DNA from 2 places in the Halomonas sp. 72 genome. Region 2 is predicted to be linked to the other one. Evidence: predicted binding sites of a transcription regulator. Region 2 holds the regulator's gene; the other holds the start of a gene.
What was found. Region 2 encodes PhoB, which activates phosphate uptake and scavenging genes when phosphate is short. Its sites were predicted from a motif close to TGTCATANNNNTGTCANA; they were not measured.

Region 1: ACT3T6_RS10310 (Na/Pi symporter) is a predicted target of PhoB. The motif match lies at 5,376-5,393, and genes of this name have one in related genera.

Annotation. Positions count from the first base shown of each region.
Region 1 covers NZ_JBQSYY010000009.1:47,248-58,002, forward strand. The annotation lists gene ctaD (cytochrome c oxidase subunit I) at 1-129, shown strand, start outside; gene ACT3T6_RS10285 (hypothetical protein) at 133-489, shown strand; gene ACT3T6_RS10290 (heavy metal translocating P-type ATPase) at 507-2,684, shown strand; gene ACT3T6_RS10295 (winged helix-turn-helix domain-containing protein) at 2,705-3,016, opposite strand; gene ACT3T6_RS10300 (helix-turn-helix domain-containing protein) at 3,101-3,913, shown strand; gene tyrS (tyrosine--tRNA ligase) at 4,000-5,262, shown strand; gene ACT3T6_RS10310 (Na/Pi symporter) at 5,462-6,646, shown strand; gene ACT3T6_RS10315 (hypothetical protein) at 6,657-6,887, shown strand; gene ACT3T6_RS10320 (glutamate decarboxylase) at 7,605-9,002, shown strand; gene gadC (glutamate:gamma-aminobutyrate antiporter) at 9,101-10,639, shown strand.
Region 2 covers NZ_JBQSYY010000004.1:157,336-168,090, reverse strand. The annotation lists gene ACT3T6_RS06240 (hypothetical protein) at 14-370, opposite strand; gene ACT3T6_RS06235 (HU family DNA-binding protein) at 370-642, opposite strand; gene ACT3T6_RS06230 (NAD(P)/FAD-dependent oxidoreductase) at 748-1,941, opposite strand; gene ACT3T6_RS06225 (chorismate--pyruvate lyase family protein) at 2,027-2,590, shown strand; gene ubiA (4-hydroxybenzoate octaprenyltransferase) at 2,626-3,522, shown strand; gene phoB (phosphate regulon transcriptional regulator PhoB) at 3,652-4,341, shown strand; gene phoR (phosphate regulon sensor histidine kinase PhoR) at 4,344-5,639, shown strand; gene ACT3T6_RS06205 (hypothetical protein) at 5,945-6,325, shown strand; gene ACT3T6_RS06200 (hypothetical protein) at 6,993-7,325, shown strand; gene cysZ (sulfate transporter CysZ) at 7,408-8,148, opposite strand; gene phoU (phosphate signaling complex protein PhoU) at 8,225-8,950, opposite strand; gene pstB (phosphate ABC transporter ATP-binding protein PstB) at 8,995-9,810, opposite strand; gene pstA (phosphate ABC transporter permease PstA) at 9,804-10,755, opposite strand, start outside.

The sequences.
Region 1 (10,755 bases), on a different contig from region 2:
TATCGCTATGTGGGATTGCATGCGCCGTTTGAACCGGTAGTCGTCGCTTATTTCTGGCGCTATAACGTGGTGGTGTTCTGGATATTGGTTATTGCGCTGGCCGTGTTACCGCGCGTGATTGGAGGCTAAGCGATGAAAGCAATCGTGCAGCGATTAAATCTTACTCATCCGGGCCATTTTGTAGGTGGGTTGACGCTTTGGAGCATCTGGTTTGTCGCCATTTACGGCGGGCTATCGGTTGCCTGTGCCCTGGTGCCGCCTGAGCCTGACCAAGGTGCATTTAACCATATCAATATCACTCTGCTGTTGCTGAGCCTGATAACCGCCGTGTTATTGGCCGGGCTTGCCTGGGGGTGTTTTCAGGAAGCGAAACAACATAAAGGGCGGCAGCACTTTAATGCCTTTGTGTCCGCATGGCTATACGTGTTTTCTGCCTTGGGCGTGGTGTTTGTCGCCGGGCCGATGGTTGGCTTACCGCCTTGTCTGTAAGCGGTAAAGAGCCACCGATGCAGGCGCAGGGGGAGCCAAGCGCCAAAGAAGCGCTGTACACGCTAAACGGCATGTGGTGCACCAGTTGTGCGCTCGCCGTGGAGGGCGTGCTTAGCCACCGAAAGGGGATTGAGAGCATCAGCGTTCACTACCCAACCGCCACGCTATGGGTAAAAGGAGCTGCTGAGGCTATCTCGCTCGACACGTTGGCCCCTGGAGTAAAACGCCTGGGCTACCGATTAACCGAGCTGGAAGCTGGTGCGGACGCGCATGCGCGCCTTGAGCAGGAAAGCCGCTATTTGAGTTTACGCCTGCTGGTGGGGGCCGTGTTTGGCATGTGGACCATGTTGGCATCTCTTTTAATTTACGCAGGAGCGTTGCCCAACCCAACGATTGAGTGGGTCGTCGCTTGGGTGTCGGGGGCATTTTCTATTCCCGTTGTGACTTTTGCCGGGTGGCCGTTTTATCGAGCAGGCCTGCGCACGCTGCGTGCCAAACGTCCGGGCATGGACGTGCTGGTTACCCTCGGCGTTTGGTCTGCGGTCGTGGTGTCGTTCGGACTTTTGTGGCGCGGCTCTGCCGAGGTGTATTTCGATACGGCCGTCATGCTCATTGTGCTTTTGCTAGGCGGGCGGCTAGTGGAAACGCTGTGTCGTCATCGCGGGTTAAAAGCCCTTGATGTCCTGCCCCAACCAAAGGGTGAGGCGCTGGTGTGGGAGGGCGCCAAGTGGCAGGTGAAACCCTTGGCTGAGGTGCTGCCGAGTGCCAGCGTAATGCTCACGCCAGGTGAGTTTATTGCGCTGGACGGCATTTTAGAAGAGGCCGCGTGGGTGGATACCGCATCGCTGACAGGGGAGAGCACACCTCGCCACTTTCCTAAAGGCGAGCCAATTTATGCCGGCTGTCGGTTACTAGGCAGCGATGATGTCACTATGACGGTCACTCATGCCTTGGGCGATCGGCGTCTGGACCGTCTCCGCGACCAAATGCGCCACTATCAGACGCAAAAGGGCGAGCTGCAAAAACTCGCCGACCGCTTTGCTGCCTGGTTAAGCCCCGTGGCGTTGATACTGGGGTTAGCTACTCTGCCGGTTGGGCTATTGTTGGGGCTTGGCCTTGAAGATGCCGCCGTTCGAGCGCTTTCAGTTCTGGTAGTCGCATGCCCCTGCGCCGTAGGTTTGGCCGTGCCACTGGCAAGCCTCGCGGGGAGCGGCCGACTGTTAAACCAGGGGATCGCCTTGCGCGACCCAGCAGCGCTTGAAACGCTGGCGAGAGTAAAAACCATTGCCCTGGATAAAACCGGCACGTTAACGAAGGGCGAACCGGTGCTAGTAAACTGGGTAGGCCGCGAAGGGATGACCGAGCCAGCGGTTAAAGCCACGTTGTATCAAGTGGCAGCCAACAGCCAGCATCCCTTGGCCCAAGCGCTCAAGCGTTGGGCGGGTTCTGACCCGGCATACGTGCCTCGGCAAGCCCAGGTGATAGAAGAGGTGCCTGGGCAAGGGGTTCATCTTCACTTGCCAGAACATGGCGATATTTGGCTAGGCAGCCAGCGCTTTTTAACTCGTCAGGGTATTGAGCTACCTGAACATGAAACGGATACCTCACTTGCCGCCTCTGAAGTGGTACTTGCGGACGCCTTGGGCTGGCTAGGCAGCTTCTACCTTGAAGATACGCCGTATGAGGATGCCGCGCCGAGTATTCAATCACTGCAAGCCGATTACTGGGTGGTCATGCTGAGTGGAGATAGGCCTGGCGCCGTTGAGGCGGTGGCTGAGCGCCTTGGGCTGGTGCCGAATGCATGTTTTGCAGAGCGTTCGCCGGAGGCGAAAGCCCGCTTGGTTCAGGGGCTGCCAGGGCCTACGCTGTTTGTGGGCGATGGGGTTAATGACACCTTAAGCCTGACGGCCGCCGATATTGGGGCAGCCCCTTTCAACGCCAGTGATGCCGCCCGTGAAGGTGCAGCTGCGCATTTACTGAAACCGGGTGTTTCTAGCCTGGTTGAGGGGCTTGCCACTGCTCAGGCAACTCGGCGTGTCATGTTGCAGAATTTAACCCTGTCGGCCGTCTATAATACGCTAGCACTGGGCTTGGTGATCGTGATGGCCATCCCCCCGCTGGTGGCGGTACTGGCCATGGTCGCCAGTTCATTAAGCGTTACGCTGAATGCTGCTCGGCTTGCCTGGCGTGATTGAGCATCTGAACCAGCAGGCAATCAAAACGAGATCGAGGGATAACCCAGTGCCTCGGCCAGCCGTTTTGCCTGATTTTTGACCCAGGAAGGGTCAATTGGCCCCCAACTGATAATCCGGTATTCACCACTGTTATGGCGCTCGCCTTGGGTTGGTTGAAACTGGCATTCAATGTCCAGTTCGGCAAGTGACGCAATCGTATCCTGAGCCGTACGACGCGGCATGCCGCAGGCGCTTACGAGCGCAGGTACGCTAGCGACGCCCTGGTCGATCAGGTAAGCCACGTAAAGACGTCGATAAAAGCTGGATTTTGTCTTGCTGAGAGAGTCGGTCATAAAATCTACCGTGTGAATGTCTTATAAATGAGCGCGGACTAAAGCATACTGAACGTCCTCTGCCACAGCCACCGTTTAATACGTATGCCTACTCTCTTTAAAGACGTCATGCCGCATGCGTTAACGCAGACGATTGATGCGCTGCACACGGTGAGCTTCACCTCACAGCTGACGGCGCTTCTCAAAACCATTATCCACTTTGACTGTGCGGTGATCATTGGGTACCGGCCTGATAAACACCCTATCTACCTGTTCGATTCCATTCCCGAGCGCCGTGAGCTGCTTTTTCAGCGTTACTTGCTACAGGATTACCAGCAGGACCCTTTTCTGGTAGCGCTCGACCAGGCACCGCGCCAAGGTGTGCTGTGTATGGCCGATGTGGTACCGCCTGCCGGGTATAACGAGTATGCCAGCAACTTCTATCAGCGAACCGGCTGGCAGGGTGAACTTTGTCTCGCCATTCGTCTGGATGATGCCCGCTGGATAGTTATCTACTTGGGATTGTTGGCGGAGAGTGGCGGGTTTTCTTCCTCCGATGCCCACTACCTTGAGCTGTATATTGAGCTGCTGGCCGCGCTGTGCCGCAAACAGTGGGGCAATAATCCGCTGTATCTTTCTGAGCCTTTGCAGCCCGATCAGCCGATTAGCCAGCACATTCACCAGGCCATTGGCAGCTTTGGGCAGGCGCATTTAACCCACCGTGAACAGCAGGTGGCTGCCTTGATGGTGCAGGGCCTGGATTCCGAAGAGATTGCCGAGCGCCTGCAGATCACCCAAGGTACGGTCAAGAATCACCGCAAACGTATTTACGCCCAGCTGGGTGTGGCGTCGTTAAGCGAGATCTTTGGCCTGTTTATCAATCATGCCATTACCGCACCGCCCGTCACCCAATCCTGATTTCTATCCCTTTAGGGATATCGCGGATTGCGCCGCCAACTTTTAGCCTATGACCATCTTCTCTAATGGCTAAAAAGGCGAGCATGATGACTGTACAGGCATTGCTTCACGACCTTGAACGGCGTGGTTTGATTGCGCAGACAACTCACCTGGATGAGCTTCAGGCTCTGCTCGAATCACCGCAGACCGTTTACTGCGGTTTTGACCCCACGGCGGGCAGCCTGCATATCGGGCACTTGGTGCCCTTATTGATGCTCAAACGCTTTCAGGATGCCGGCCACCAAAGTGTGGCGTTGGTCGGGGGGGCCACCGGCTTGATTGGTGATCCCAGCTTCAAGGCGGCGGAGCGTTCGCTTAACTCTCCCGAAACGGTTGAGGGTTGGGTTAACGCCTTAAGCGAACAGATTTATTGGTTGATGGCCCCGCACCTCGAAGCGCCCCTGAAAGCGGTTAATAATGCAGAGTGGATTGGCCAGATTAGCGTGATCGACTTCTTTCGCGATGTGGGCAAACACTTCTCGATGAATGCGATGATTAACCGTGAATCCGTTCGTCAGCGTCTTGAACGGCCTGACCAGGGCATGTCGTTTACTGAATTCAGCTATGCGCTGCTGCAATCCTATGACTTTGCCCACCTCAACAAGACGTTGGGCTGCCGGTTACAAGTGGGTGGCAACGACCAGTGGGGCAATATCGTCAGTGGTATCGACCTCACACGCCGCCTGAACGGCGAGCAGGTGTTCGGTATGACGCTGCCGTTGATCACCAAATCCGACGGTACCAAATTCGGTAAAACGGAAAGCGGCACGGTATGGCTCGACCCGGAACAGACCTCGCCTTACCAGTTTTACCAGTTCTGGTTGAATACGGATGATGCTGACGTTTACCGTTTTTTACGCTATTACACGTTCATGGATTGCGATCACATCGACGCAATCGAAGCAGAAGACAAGCAGGCCGCTGGCAAGCCCCAAGCGCAGCGTGTACTTGCTGAAACCATTACCCGCTTTGTGCATGGCGAGGAGGGGCTGGCTGCTGCTCAGCGTATTTCCCAGGCGCTGTTCAGTGGTGAAGTAGCTGCGCTCTCATGTAGTGAGCTACAGCAACTTGAACTTGATGGGCTACGCTGCCAAGACGTAGCGTTTGGACAGACGCTGGAAGAAGCTATGGTGGCAAGCGAACTCGCCTCATCCAGGCGGCAGGCCCGTGAATTGATTGACCAGAACGCTGTACGTATCAATGGCGAGCGCGCCGAGCAAGGGCAGCTAAGTCAAGCATTCGCGCTTTTTGACCAATACTGGATCGTACAAAAAGGTAAAAAGCACTTTCGATTGTTCAAGCGTGGGTAACTTACATGGGATGCCGTTTCCAGGAAGTAGCAGCATTCGCTTGATGTTGCCCATTGTGAACAACCTCTCTTCGATCCAATACCGTTCGCTCTAACACGATAGTGCCACGCCGTTGTCACGCCTATGTCACTTATAGACGCCACTCTTTGCAGGAGTGGGTGGGTTATACGTGCGTTCTTCCTTCCAAGAGGATGTGGCAATGGCCGAAAATATCAATAGTGCTGTGCAAGAGGTCTTACCAAGCCAGGGTCGCAGAATAAAAGTCCGGCGCAAGGGCACGCTAAGGCAGTGGCTCACGCTTGCATTGCTGGTGTATTTCCTGATCTGTGCCGTATCCATCATAGGTAATGGCTTTAAGATTGCCGCGGGCGGCCATGCCGCTCAGTTGTTTGAATTTGCCACCAACCCCTTTGTTGGTTTGATGATTGGGATTGTCGCGACGGCCCTGATACAGTCATCTTCAACCGTTACTTCTGTTATCGTGGCGTTTGTGGCGGGTGGCCTGCCTGTCGCTATGGCGGTGCCCATGATTATGGGGGCCAATATTGGTACTACTGTTACCAATACATTGGTAAGTCTGGGCCATGTACGTGATAAAGCCGAGTTTAGGCGGGCGTTCTCTGCCGCAACGGTGCATGACTTTTTTAACTTGCTGGCCGTGGCGATTTTTCTGCCCATTGAGCTTATTTTTCATCCGCTTGAAAAGCTGTCGAACGCTACGGCGTTTCTGTTTTACGGTGATGCTGACCTTTCCATGGGTAGTATTAATATTGTTGGGATGGCAACAAAGCCGATTACCTCTTCGGTTGAAAGTGTCGCCATGAACCTGCCCACGATTGCCGGTGGCGTTGCCATGATTATTTTTGGTATTGCCGTGATTTTTTTAGCGATTCGTTATATCGGCGCACTGCTGAGAGTATTGATGGTAGGGCAGGCAAAAAACATTATGCATAACGCCATTGGACGTGGCCCCGTCGCCGGTATTGCTTCTGGTGCTGTGGTGACGTTTTTAGTCCAGTCTTCCTCTACCACCACAAGCTTAATGGTGCCGTTAGCTGGGTCAGGCGCATTCTCTTTACGTCAGATTTACCCTTTTACATTGGGCACCAATATTGGCACGACGTTTACCGCGCTACTTGCTGCCACCGCAATCACTGGGGCAACTGCCATACTGGCGCTGGAAATCGCACTGGTTCACCTCTTCTTTAATTTATTTGCGGTTGTGGTGATTTTTGGCCTACCGTTTTTAAGACCACTGCCTGTTAAGGGTGCCGAGTGGCTAGGCCGTGCCGCCTCAGAAAGAAAAGCACTCGCCGCTGCTTGGGTATTAGGCGTATTTATTGCCGTGCCAGCTATCCTGATTGCGCTCACCACGCTGTTTTGAGGAAACACCCATGACCCATCAACACGAGCTAGTATCAACATCGACCGCTGAACTCAAGGCCATGCTGGATGACTCTTCCGAGCTCATTGAAGAAATAAGAGAAGAAATTGCACAAAGAGAAGCGCAAGAGCGCGAACTAGAACCTTTCGATACGCTGATTAAAGAAGCACGACCCAAAATGAACGAAATTCGTAGTTTCTTTACGTTAGTGCTTAATGAGCTACGCCACCGGCCTAAATAAGCGTTACGAATAGCGAAAGCAACAAAGGCTACTCCTTTAGGTATTTGTTTGACACTTTCAGTAAGCTGAGAGTATGTCAGGCAAATGCCTTTTTATGGGACCTGTTAGATCATGCCATACTGTATTTTCATGTCTTGACTATATTCCATTATAGCACTGTTGTTTATTCGTCAGCACAAATGGTTGCTTGTTGAATATTTATCTTTCTAATTCTTGGTCGAGTCACCCAGTATTCATTAAATGATGGCTGGATAAAATACCTTTTTCACTCATGATACCTTATTGTAAAACAGTGGCTTAAGTTGTTTTTATTGAGTGGTCATATCGTGCTATGGCCTTGAAGATAATCCTATACCGTTGTGTAGATTAATATGGGAGCCATTGTTTGGATGTTTGTAGCGTCAAGGTTTTTAATCTATTGATGAGTTGGTATATTTTCTTATACTCGTTATTAAACCACTTTTCTACCCGTTGGGTGCTATGAGAAAGAGATGTCACGCCTTGGTTGGTAATATTTTTAGCATTTTCAAATGGATAGACGTTTGCTGGCGAAATAATTTTTTAAATCATACTTACGATTTTTCATTTTTAAGATTTTGTCATAGACTAAAAGCACCATCTATGTAGGTATAGTAAATGTTGATGGTTTGGTAGGGTGGTTTTAGCTGATCTTTGAGCAGTAAACGTGATCCATATAAAAAAACTGGGGGTAGTACGATGGATGTCAAAGGGTTAAATGCACGTAATGATAATGACGATGTATATGCATCAATTGACTTGGCGACATCGTTGCCGAAATCCGGGTTTCCCGATGAGGAACGGAATCCTCACAATGTATTTAGCGCCATTCGTGACGAATTAATGCTTGATGGAAATTCCCGCCAGAACCTGGCAACATTTTGCCAAACGTGGGTTGATGATGAAATTCGTAATTTGATGGATCTTTCAATCGATAAAAACATGATCGATAAAGATGAATATCCACAAACTGCGGAGATCGAAGCACGCTGCGTTAGGATGTTAGCAGATCTCTGGAACTCACCCTCGCCAGAAACAACCATGGGATGCTCGACGATTGGCTCTTCAGAAGCCGCAATGCTTGGCGGGCTAGCGCTTAAGTGGCAATGGCGGAAAAAACGTGCGGCAGAAGGGTTGCCCACTGATAAACCAAATATGATTTGTGGGCCAGTACAAATTTGCTGGCACAAATTTGCCCGTTATTTTGATGTTGAACTGCGTGAAATTCCGCTGGAAGGCGATCGCTTGATTATGAGCCCAGAGGAAGTTATCAAACGCGTTGATGAAAATACGATTGGCGTCATACCAACGCTGGGCGTTACCTTTACTTGCCAATACGAGCCAGTAAAAGCTGTCAGCGATGCGCTGGATCAATTGCAACAAGAAACCGGCCTGGATATTCCTATGCACGTTGACGGTGCCAGTGGGGGCTTCTTGGCTCCGTTCTGCGCGCCAGATCTAGTGTGGGACTTCCAACTCCCGAGAGTAAAGTCCATTAACACGTCTGGCCACAAATTTGGGCTTGCACCTTTGGGAGCTGGCTGGGTGGTCTGGCGTGAAGCAATAGACTTGCCCGAAGAGCTCATTTTTAACGTTAACTATCTCGGCGGTGATATGCCGACATTCGCGCTCAATTTTTCGCGCCCCGGCGGGCAAATCATTGCGCAGTACTACAACTTCCTGCGACTTGGCCGTGAAGGTTACGCCAAAATCCATAATGCCTGTTACGCTACCGCGCAGCATATTGCAGATGAGATTAGTAAACTAGGCCCCTTCGAAATCCTCTTTGATGGGAACAGCAATGAAGGTATTCCTGCGTTGGCATGGAAGCTGAAAGAGGGAGCAAATATTGGCGGTTATACGCTCTATGACCTGGCCGACAAATTACGCTCGCGCGGCTGGCAAGTCCCTGCTTATTCTATGCCAGCTCACCGTGAAGACTTGGTTATCCAGCGTATCCTTGTTCGTCATGGGGTGAGCTACGATCTAGGCTGCTTGTTAATTGAAGATATGAAGCGAGCACTTCAGCATTTTGAAGATCATCCCGTGGTTAATCCACTATCAGAAGATGAAGCCAGCGGCTTTAATCATTCCTGATTTGAGACTCTTTGGTTGTTAGGGCGGCTAGACATCGCCGCTCTAATTAGCGAATAAAAGAATGACGGATTAATAATTCGTTTCTTCGGGGAATAAATATGGATAATACACAATCGACAGCCGCGCCAAAGCAGCTTTCGTTATTGGGTTTCTTCGCGATAACGGCTTCAATGGTAATGGCGGTATATGAATATCCTACCTTTGCAACATCGGGTTTCTCGTTGGTCTTCTTTCTTATTCTTGGTGGGGTTCTGTGGTTTATTCCGGTAGGGCTTTGCGCGGCAGAAATGGCGACGGTTAAAGGCTGGGAAGAGGGCGGGGTTTTTACGTGGGTATCCAAAACGCTAGGTGAACGATGGGGATTTGCGGCAATCTCCTTTGGCTATTTGCAAATTGCTGTCGGCTTTATTCCTATGCTTTACTTCGTGCTAGGCGCACTCTCTTATATTCTTAATTGGCCTGCACTGAATAGCGACCCGATAGTCAAAACGATTGCGGCGTTGATTATATTGTGGGGATTAGCGTTAACTCAGTTTGGCGGTACCAAGAATACGGCGCGGATTGCAAAGCTAGGCTTTTTTGCAGGTATTCTACTGCCCGCTTTTATCTTAATTGGGCTTGCAGTTTTGTATCTTCGCTCAGGTGCGCCGGTCGCTATTGAAATGAGTGCACAGACGTTTTTCCCCACCTTTGGTAGTATGAGTACCTTGGTAGTGTTTGTCGCTTTTATACTGAGTTATATGGGGGTTGAAGCGTCGGCGACTCATGTCAATGAGATGAAAAACCCTGGTCGTGACTATCCTCTCGCCATGTTATTTCTTATGGTTTCTGCCATTCTCTTAAGTTCTCTCGGTGGGTTGACGATTGCATCTGTTATTCCTCACGAGCAAATCAACTTATCTGCGGGCGTGATGCAAACGTTCAGTGTGTTGATTAACCACTTTGGCAGCCATTTTGAATGGGCTATTCGGATTATTGCTGCGCTGCTATTGCTGGGCGTGCTGGCTGAAATAGCCGCATGGATTGTTGGACCATCACGCGGCATGTTGGTAACCGCGCAGCAGGGTATATTGCCGGCGCGTTTTGCTAAAGTAAACAAGAACGGCGTGCCGGTGGCGTTGGTTATTTCTCAGCTAACCATTACAACTATCGCATTGATTATTCTGACGAATACGGGGGGAGGAAATAATATGTCCTTCCTGATTGCACTAGCGCTAACCGTCGTTATCTATCTGTGCAGCTACTTTATGCTATTTCTGGCTTACATTACCCTTGTTCGAAAACAGCCTGAAAATCAACGTACCTTCAATATCCCTGGCGGTAACAAAATAAAAATTACCGTTGCAGTAGTGGGGTTACTTACTTCTTTAGTTGCTTTTGTCGTCTCCTTCTTCCCTCCCACGGGGTTGCCAGGAAAAGAGTCTAACGAAGTGTATACCGGTTTGCTGATCGGCTGTTTCCTTGTAGTGCTATCGATTCCGTTTATTATTTATGGAGTGCATAATAAAAGCGCTGCGCCAAAAAACCTTAAACTACACCATATCAAGCCCCATACCGCGCCCGAAGGTCACTACTTTATTCATCCCAAAGCCCGCAGTACGCATCACATCACTGTTGATGGAGAAAAGCTGCATTGATGAACCATGGGAGGATGTTTAGAAAGGTCGTCATTAGATTTTAAGCAGAGCTATGACGAATAGCGAAAAACAGTAGTATTAATCACTTAGGCATTTGCTTGGCACTTTCAGTAAGC
Region 2 (10,755 bases):
GCTGGAAGAAGCGTTATAAATACTTCAGCAGTTTTTGCAGCTTGTTCATATCGGTGGAGTCACCGACAAGGCGTACCTCGCCGTTGAGCATTCCATCGAGGAAAGCTTGCTGCGTTGGCTTTCTAAGGATACGTAATGCGGCTTCCTGATCGCGAAAGCGCAATTCAAGATCCAAATCGACTGGCAGGCCTTTACCAGAAGAGATCCCTTTGGGGGCCATCCGGTAGTAGCGAGCAATGCTCAAGTCTTCTGTAGCAATGCCCCAGTCCAAGTGACGCATCCTTTCAAGCTGCTCACGAAAGCGCGGCTTGCGGCGCAGGGCACGTTTGAGCATTAGGCTCAATAGCCACAGCGTCAGCTTGAGTTTCATTAGGAAACGGCGTCCTTAAGCGCTTTACCCGGCTTAAAGGCAACATTTTTGCTAGCCGGAATTTGTAAAGGCGCACCCGTTTGCGGGTTTTTGCCGGTACGCGCTGCACGCTCACGTACGGTAAAGGTACCAAAACCAATCAATGCCACATCTTCGCCTTTCGCAACGCTGTTGGTGATTTCATCCAGAATAACATTCAGGACCTGGCCTGCTTTGTCCTTGGATAAGTCGGCACTCTCAGCGATGGCAGCGGCGAGTTCAGGTTTGCGCATAGGAAGTTCCCCTCATTAACGTTAAGCGTAAAGCATAGCGGTGTTGTTAAAAGTGCTCACTAGACTGGGCTAGCTTATCCAGCCTAGACGTGAGCGCGATAAAAATCAGCCCAGCAGTGCGGGAGCTGCCCGGGAAAGCTCCACTTTCCGTCTCACGCAGCCGCCTGTCAACGCAAAACCGACTAAATTCCCGTCTTTATCTTCGGCAAGCGCCGTCATATCACCCCCTTCGCCCTCAATTCGCCAGTGTTCGAGTATCGCCGAAGGCGGATAGGCCACTACGGGCAATAGCGGCGTTTTCACAATGATGGGCCAGGCGCCAAAGCTGACCTGCGTTGGTGAGCCGGTAAGCGTTGCCGAGAGTGCTTTGGCACTGGCTTGTAATGGCTGGACGTACATGGCATTGATGCCTTCTATGCAAGCAACATCGCCCAAGGCATAAATATGCGGGTGCGAAGTGCGCAAATATCGGTCTACCTGAATACCTTGTGGTGAAACGGCAAGCCCAGCGGCCTTTGCCAGCGCGGTTCTTGGCGTAAGGCCGGTTGCCAGTAAAATAACATCGGCGTTGACGATGTCATCGTTGCTAAGCGTTAGACGAACAGTGCTGTCATTATTCGGGGCTAACTCTTTAATCGTGCGGTGAAGCGCAAGCTTTATGCCGGCTTCCTGAAAGGCATCACTCAGCGCAAACCCCAGCGGTTCTGGTAATAGCTTGGGTAACGGCGTGGCCTCTGGAGCAATCAGGGTGACTTGATGGCCACCTGCATGCAGGTCGTTGGCAAATTCACAGCCGACTAATCCTGCGCCGATAACGGCAATGCGCGTGGGGCGCTCACTCAGCGCGTGATGAAGCAGACGATAGTCGTCGAGATCGTTAATGGTAAAGCAGTAGCGAGCAACGCTTTCTGGAATGTCAAAAGGCACCCGGGATTCAGCACCGATCGCCAGCACCAGTGTATCGTAGGCAAGTGTTTGTCCGTCGCTAAGCTGTACAGTGTGCGTGTCTGTTGTCACGTGCTCTACTGACGTATGGGTAAGCACATGGGCATCCAATTCATCGGCCAGTGCCGTGGCTGAATGCCTGGCCAACTGATTGGGCGAGAGGCGTTTTGCAAAGCCGGTAGATAACAGCGGCTTGCTGTAGTCCTCGCCGCTGTCTGCGCTCACCAAAATAATCGAGCGCTTATCGCCTTGGCGACGTAGCGCACGGGCAAGCCCAATGCCTGCCATGCCGGTACCAATGATGATCAACTCAGCGTGGCCAGTCGGGTTGCTAACCGGATGTGATGCAGGCATGCCATCCCCAAATAATCGGTGTCGTAAAAGCTTTTAAGACCACCATGTTACACTAGCTTCTCTGTTTTTTGCCCAGGAGTATCTGGTGGTGACGTTCTCTTTTCGGCAAGCGTATGCCTTTCCTGTTTGGCAGCCCGTGGCTGCGTTACGCCCCGCCATGAGCGCTGCCTGGTGGAAGTGGGTTGCGTCTACGGATTCGCTAACGGCTCGCTTACAAGCGGCAGGCGCAGGGCAACCATTCCGTGTTCGCCTGCTGCGCCAAGGCGCCGGCGTGCCTCTGCATGATGAAGCGCAGGCGTTGGGGATTGAGCTTCGTCGCTATGCCTGGTTAAGGGAGGTCGCCCTGTGCGTGGGTGATAACCCTTGGGTGGTCGCACGTTCGGTTGCCCCCTTAACACAGCTAAAAGGCCAGCGATTGGAGCAACTTGGTGAGCGCTCGCTGGGCAGTTGGCTGTTTCGCCAGCCAGATTTAGTACGCGGCCCTCTTGAAGCTACGAGCGGTGCGCCACGCTTTGCCTTCCCTCAGGTTGCTGGCGTGAAAAGTCGTTGGGGGCGGCGCTCAGTGTTTCAACATGGTGGGTTATCGCTACTTGTACAAGAGTACTTTTTATCCACCATGGCAGATGACCTTCGTTTGTCTTCGCGGTAGGCTTGCTCGGCATCTCTTCTTTACGTGAGGTAGGCATGGATCGTTCTTTGTTGCGGCCAGTCGGATGGGCGCGAGTCGCTGATTTTTTACACTTAATGCGCCTGGACCGCCCCATTGGTACCTGGCTATTGATGTGGCCTACCTTATGGGCGCTTTGGGTGGCTACAAACGGGGTGCCTGGTCGCAACGTGCTGCTTATTTTTGTGGCAGGTGTTTATGTTATGCGCGCTGCTGGCTGCGTTGTGAATGATTACGCTGACCGCCATGTTGATGGCCACGTTAAGCGCACGAAACATCGTCCACTGGCGACGGGGCGAATCAGTGAAACCGAAGCCAAACTGCTGTTTATTGGGCTGGTCACTGTTGCGTTTGTGTTAGTGCTGCTGACCAACTGGTTTACGGTGCTGCTGTCGATTGGTGGCGTGGTCCTGGCGTTTATCTACCCCTTTATGAAGCGTTACACCCATCTTCCTCAGGTGGTGCTGGGGGCGGCTTTTTCGTGGGCAATCCCCATGGCGTTTGGGGCGGTGCTGGGATATGTACCTGTGGAAGCCTGGTTGCTGTTTTTTGCGAACGTACTGTGGACGGTTGCTTACGATACCCAATACGCCATGGTCGACCGTGACGATGACCTAAAAATTGGTATTAAATCAACGGCGGTGCTGTTTGGCAGTGCAGACCGCTTGATGATTGGATTACTGCAACTGGCGACGTTGGTGCTGTTAGCCTTTGTGGGTGTTCGTGTGGGGCTGGGTGGTTTTTTCTGGCTGGGCCTTGCCGGTATGGCGGCCACCTTTATTCATCAACAGCGCCTGATTCGGCATCGTGAACGCGACCCGTGTTTTCAGGCTTTTTTGAATAACTACTGGTCAGGGCTGCTGGTTTTTGCCGGCATTGCGCTAAGTTGGTGGCCAGTGGCCGGGCCGCTCTAGCAAAGCGTGATTAGGCCTGTCATTCGTTCTTGTTATTGGCTATTGTCATATAAGTGTCATCAAGTCATGGTGTTATTGTCACTGAGATGTCATTGAATTACCTTTCATTGAGCACCGTGAGGCCCTGGAATGACCGCCAAGACCGTTTTGATTGTCGATGATGAAGCACCTATTCGCGAAATGATCGCAGTGGCGCTGGAAATGGCTGACTATCGCGTGCTTGAAGCGGATAACGCCCAGGATGCCCACGCGTTAGTCGTTGACCATCAGCCTGACTTACTGCTTCTGGATTGGATGATGCCAGGCACCAGTGGTATTGAGTTGGCGCGACGCCTTAAGCGTGAAGAAGCAACCGCCGAAATGCCGATTATTATGCTCACCGCCAAGGGTGAGGAAGACAATAAGATTCAAGGCCTTGAGGCGGGCGCGGACGACTATATCACCAAACCCTTCTCGCCCCGTGAGTTGGTCGCGCGCTTGAAAGCCGTATTGCGACGCACCACCCCACGTGGCGTAGAAGACCCCATCGAAATTAACGGCCTTCTACTCGACCCCGTCAGCCACCGTGTTAGTGCGCATGGCAAGGCGCTGGAAATGGGGCCCACTGAATATCGCCTGCTGCAGTTCTTTATGACCCACCAGGAGCGAGCCTATACACGCAGCCAACTGCTGGACCAGGTATGGGGCGGCAATGTGTATGTTGAAGAACGCACAGTGGATGTACATATTCGGCGCTTGCGTAAGGCGTTAGGCGATGTGCACCAAAACCTGATTCAGACGGTACGGGGTACCGGTTATCGTTTCTCAGCCCGGGTGTAACTGTGCGCCTATGGAGCCGTGAGCTTTGGCGTATTGCCTGGTTAGCGACCATAGGTGTTTGCCTGGGGTGGCTATTAGGTTCAGCGGGCCTTGGTTTGGCAACCGGGTTGGCCGTTTGCCTTTTTTACCATTTACGCCAACTGCGCGTCCTCTTTCAATGGTTAACCCTTAATCCTCATAACGAGCCCCCGGCTGCGGGTGGCATGTGGGGGGATTTGCTTGATCGTCTTTACCGCTACCAAAAAAGCCAGCGCATTACACAAGGTCGATTGCGGTCTACGCTTGCGCGTATCCAGGAATCCTCAGAGGCCATGCGCGACAGCGTGGTAATGCTCGACCGCCACGGTGATTTGGAGTGGTGGAACAGTGCAGCGACGGATATGCTGGGCCTACAAACCGCGCACGATCGTGGCCAGCACATTACCAATTTGTTGCGTGACCCACGCTTTATCAGCTACTTCAACGCCCGCGATTACAGCGAACCGCTTACGCTGACCTCACCCATTGATGAGCGCAGCATTCTGCAATACCAAATTACCTTGTATGGCGACGATGAGCGCCTGGTGATGGCGCGGGATATCACTCGTTTGCACCGCCTTGAGCAGATGCGCAGAGACTTCGTGGCCAACGTCTCCCATGAGCTGCGTACGCCGCTTACTGTTCTTTCTGGCTACCTCGAAACCTATGGTGACTTGGCTGAGCAGCTTCCGCCTCGCTTGGGCAGGGGGATCGAGCAAATGCAGGACCAGACGCAGCGCATGCAAAATCTGGTTAACGACCTGCTGCTTTTGTCACGCTTGGAAATTGATCAAGGCGGGCAAGACCATCAGGCGCTGTCGGTTGAGCAATTGCTTAATAGCGTCTGCCAGGATGCATTGGCGCTATCGCACCGTAAGCATGTTGTCCGTGTTGCTATTGAAAGTGACGCCCAGCTCATAGGGAGCGAGCAGGAAATACGTAGCGCCATTTCTAACCTGGCTTTCAATGCGGTGCGATATACCCCAGAGGGTAGCCAAATTATACTGCGCTGGGCGCCCATGGAAGATGGAAGCGGATGTATAGAAGTAGAAGATGATGGAGAGGGCATCGATCCTGTCCACCTCCCCAGGCTAACGGAGCGCTTTTATCGGGTTGATAAAGGCCGGAGTACCGCGACAGGCGGTACTGGGCTTGGTCTTGCCATCGTTAAGCATATCCTGCTGCGCCATGATGCTCAGCTTCAGGTTGAATCGCACCCTGGCGAAGGTTCGCTATTTCGCTGTACTTTCCCCGCCACTCGGCTGGCTGCTACCTCCTAGCCTCCTTCCTGGTCTTCTGTATAACCTTTATCCAAGCGTGCCATATGGACAAGTCATCTATGGTTCAAGTCTGCTCATGTGTCATTTTTAGTCAGTTATGGTGGTCCCTTATACACGATCAGCGAGCATGATTGGCACGCGGTATTTGTTTTAAGTTGTTTATTAATAAGAAATATTTTTTTATTTTTGTTTTTTGGCATCACATCTGCATTAAGCTGGGCAAGGAAGATTACCGCAGGAAATGGTACGCCAGGAAGGCACTTCCTTAAGGTAAGCGGTATCAACAGCGATCGAGGAGAAGGAACATGATGTCCAAGGAACTACTCAAGAAAGCTGGGATTTTAGGTGTAACATTCGGTTTACTGGCAAGCCCCTTCGCTTTTGCCCAAGAGCCAGTAGATCCGAGCCATGATATTACTGCTGATGAAGAACCCGTGCAGCCGCAATCATCTGGTACAGGAGCAGGTGGTGATGCATCTACCTATGATGCAGACGAGCTCTCAGATATGAACGGTGAAAGCGCAGGCGATACTACTCGCCCCGGTGCAGGTTCTTCTCAACATGAAACTCATAATGAGTCGATGGATGGTGGTCCAACGGGCGTAACAGGTGGCGGCGATACGTCATTTGAGCCGAGCGACCTGCCTGAGCAAAATAGCTCTGTGACCACTGGTCAAGATCAGTGACCAGCGGTTTAAACACTCAGCGCTAAAAATTTGTACTACAGTTTAGGAACGAGCACGGGATAAGGATGTCCCATCGCATGGATGCTCACCGATTCATGGATTGAATCAAGCGACAATCAGAGCGTTAGTCAGGGTAAATTCCAAGGTTGGAGTCCCGCAAAAGGAGTGGAAGCTAGCGCTAGTTATTGTCCATAGATGCGAGGTTAGGGCCCTGCCATGGCAGGGCCTAATCTTGTTATGTAGCCTTTGATGAGCAGTCGTGTTTGGCTGGTTTTAAAACTGAACCCCCCCTATCTACGTTTTTTTAACATTACACCCGCTCATAATAGTTTTTTTCACGATTCTCTTGTCCCACGGCGTGATGACCCCTTTCATGCTTTTTAAACGCAAAGGTTGATAACGAGCTTTTTAGCTTGTTCACCATGGTGCTGTGCCAACACTAAAAAAATGTTAGCTTGTTATTTACTTGGATAGCTTTATTTGTGTGGTCGTGTTTAAAAATATTTTTAATCATTCAGCATTTCACGAATTTGGGACGTTTGGGCACTTGGACCATAATCTTGCAGTCAAAGACACTGATCGCTTCTCACCCTTCAGTGCAATGGTATTTACGTTAGTGTGATAATAGCCAAGACAGGTGAGCGGCACCCCACATCAGGAGAGCGTTATGTCATTTAAAGCAGTTTTAAAAACGGCAGGTGTTTTAGGTATTTCTATCGGTTTGATTGCAAGCCCGCTAGCTTTTGCCCAAAGCTCTATTGAGCGTACTAAAGATCGTGCAGTCGGCAGCGATGTCATCGACATGCCGCAATCCACTAGCACGTCTAGTCCTCACTACTCACCCAGTGAGCTTAACCATAGTCAGCGTGATCATATGAACGGCAACTATGCACCGTCAAGCCAGCGGCAGCGGGATCAGGATGGCACCCAGCGTCGTAACACCCATTCGTTCGAATCGACCGAGTTAAATCACAAAGAAGGCGATAGCCTGGACTGGTAAACCACTACTGAAAGCATTAAAAAACCCGTTAAAGCGGGGTTTCGCGTCTAAAAGCGTAGAAAAAAGCATGGCTTTTCAGGTGTTATGAGGGCCGCTGGATCGTAAGCTCATTTGCCGTACGATAATATTGGTCCCACATGAGTACGGCTCCCGCTACGGCCCCCGGAATCAGAAAAAGATTGGCAAGCGGTATCCAGGTAACCAGAGTCACGAGCCCGCCGTAGCTGAGGCTTTGCCACCAGCGCCTGGAAAGCCGTTGACGCATATCCTTGAACGAGACTTTATTATTATCCATAGGATAGTCCAGATAGGTAATGGCCATTACCCATGCGGAGAACAGCCCCCATAGAATCGGCGCAAAGAGGTTGAGCCCTGGAATCCAGCTGATGATAAAGAGGGCAATGGCGCGTGGGGCGATATACGCGAGTTTGACCAGCTCTCGGCCTAGCGCATCAAGCGCCGTTTTGGTCAGCCCGCGATCATCCAGCGGTATACGGCCTGTTTCTTGAATTTCCACTTTAGCCGCTAAAAAGCCGTAAAACGGCGCCGCAATAAAGCTTGTTATCAGGGTAAAGGTGAAAAATACAATGACAATAAGGCTAACCACAAACAGCGGCCAGATCAGCCAGGAGAGCCAATCCAGCCAAGCAGGCACTAATGTCATCCAGTGATCAATCCAGCCCGAAAAGCGCGTAATCACAAAGCTGAACATGGCGGCATAAACAATAATATTGACGAGGATAGGAAGAAAAATATAACGCCGCAGGCCTTTTTGATAGACCAGCCGCGTACCTCGGCTAAGCGCTGTTATTGCATCCAACATTCAAGCAGTCCTCATCAATACAAACGTCCAGGCGGGTGTCCGCCCAGACGTATTGCAAGAGGAAATGCCTCATGGGTCAAGGCTTTTTCGTTACCCTCTGGTCGACGGTATCCAGGTCGCTATGTCGAATATCGAGCCCCTTCACGAGATACACAACGTACTCCGCCAGGTTGTCGGCATGGTCGCCGACGCGTTCCAACGCGCGCAGCACCCACATAATGCTGAGTATTGAACTAATTGAGCGCGAATCCTCCATCATGAAGGTCATCAATGAGCGCATGGCACTGCCGTACTCATCATCGACCGACTCATCTTCACGCACTACCTTCATCGCCAAGTCGGTATCGAAACGGGCAAAGGCTGTCAGCGCATCGCGCAGCATTTTACGTACATGTTCACTGATATGGCGAACTTCAATTAAGCCACGAACCGTGCTGTTGTTTTCGCTGATCAGGATTGCATTACGCGCAATCTTGCTGGCTTCATCGCCGATACGCTCAAGATCTGAAGTGGCGCGAATAACGGCAAGCACCAGGCGTAAGTCTGATGCTGCAGGCTGGCGGCGTGCCAATACACGGGTGCACTCTTCATCAATTTGCAGCTGAAGGTCGTTCACTTGCTGGTCGTTATCGCGCACTTTTTCAGCCAAGCGGGTATCGTTTTCCAGTAGGGCGAATACGGCATCCTGAACCTGTTTTTCCACCAGGCCGCCCATGGCCATCAGGTGGGTTTTTAGCTCTTCCAGCTCCTGGTTGAACTGGCGCGAGATATGCTGGCTGTGGGTATCGCTCGTAATATCCATTGAGCACTCCTGATGTTGGGTGAGTTAGGCCTGATGATTGACGACTACGTCATGCGGCCGGTGATGTAGTTTTCGGTGCGCTGTAAACGCGGATTAGTGAAGACCTGGTCGGTAGGGCCGTACTCAACCAGCTCTCCGTTGTGTAGAAAGGCCGTATAATCGGAGACCCGTGCGGCTTGCTGCATATTGTGGGTGACAAGGATAAGGGTTAGCTGTGATTTAAGGTTACGAATCAGCTCCTCAATCTTCAGCGTTGAAATTGGATCAAGCGCTGATGCCGGCTCATCCAGTAGTAGCACATCCGGTTGAACGGCTAGCGTTCGAGCGATGACCAAGCGCTGCTGCTGACCACCTGATAGCTGCCACGCCGAACGATGCAGGCGGTCTTTTACCTCATCCCATAGGGCTGCTGAGGTCAGCGCCCACTCGATAATGTCATCGCGTTGCCGCTTGGGTAGGCGATGCTGTAAACGCAAGCCAAAAGCGACGTTTTCATAGATCGACATGGGAAACGGATTGGGCGTTTGAAACACCATACCTACCCGGCGGCGTAGCTCGGTCACGTTCATCTGCGCGGCGTAAATATCTTGCCCTTCAAGCTGAATATGCCCACTGTGCTCCACGCTCTCGTTAAGGTCATGTAACCGGTTAATGGCACGTAGCAGTGTTGACTTGCCACAGCCTGAAGGCCCAATAAAGGCCGTTACCCGGTGGCGTGGCACACTCAACGTTAAATTACGCAACGCCGATTTCCCCGCATAGGCGAGGTTAAATTGGTCGATACTCAAGGCGCAGTGCTCGGATGAAAAGTGCGTCACCGGCGCCTGTGGGGCATTGGCTATATCTAATGACGCTAGCATTCGCTTCCTCGTTGGCGCCTAAAATAATGACGCAGAAATATGGCAGTTAGGTTAAGCACCAAAATAATAACCACTAAAAGGAGCGCCGTGGCGTAAACCAGAGGCATAGCGGCCTGTACATCCTCGCCATGAAAAGCAGTATCAAATAGATGATAGCCAAGATGCATAAATTTGCGTTCCAGATGCACATAAGGAAACTCACCGTCGACCGGCATTTGCGGAGCTAACTTGGCAACTCCCACCAGCATAAGCGGAGCGACTTCGCCTGCGGCGCGGGCGATAGCGAGAATAACGCCAGTTAGCATGGCAGGAGTAGCCATGGGCAGGACAATACGCGTTAGCATTTCCAGACGGGTGGCCCCCAGCGCTACTGCCCCCTCACGCTGGGCGTCGGGAATGCGAGCAAGCCCTTCCTCGGTGGCCACAATCACGACAGGAAGCGTCAATAGCGCGAGCGTTAAAGAGGCCCATAAAAGACCGCCGGTGCCGAACGTTGGCGAAGGCAGTGTATCGCTGAAGAACCAGCTATCCAGCGTGCCACCAATGCCGTAAACGAATACGCCAAGGCCGAATACGCCGTACACAATAGAAGGCACGCCTGCCAAGTTGCGTACGCCAATGCGTACTAACCGGGTTAGTCGGTTTTGATGGGCAATTTCATTAAGATAAATAGCGGCCAGTACGCCAAAGGGGGTGACGATTACGGACATTAAGATGACCATCAGCACAGTACCGAAAATAGCCGGCCATACGCCACCGCTGGTATTGGCCGCGCGTGGTCCCTCGCTTAAAAACTGCCAAACGTTAGTGCCCCAGGTGTGCGTTTTTTGCCACCAGGACATGGCGTTAGGCGCCAGTGCTTGGCTAACGCTGTCCAAAGATTGGCGTAACGTCTCGCCCTGTGCCGTGACCAGTAGCAGTTGCCCCGGCGGGCGCTGATTAGCC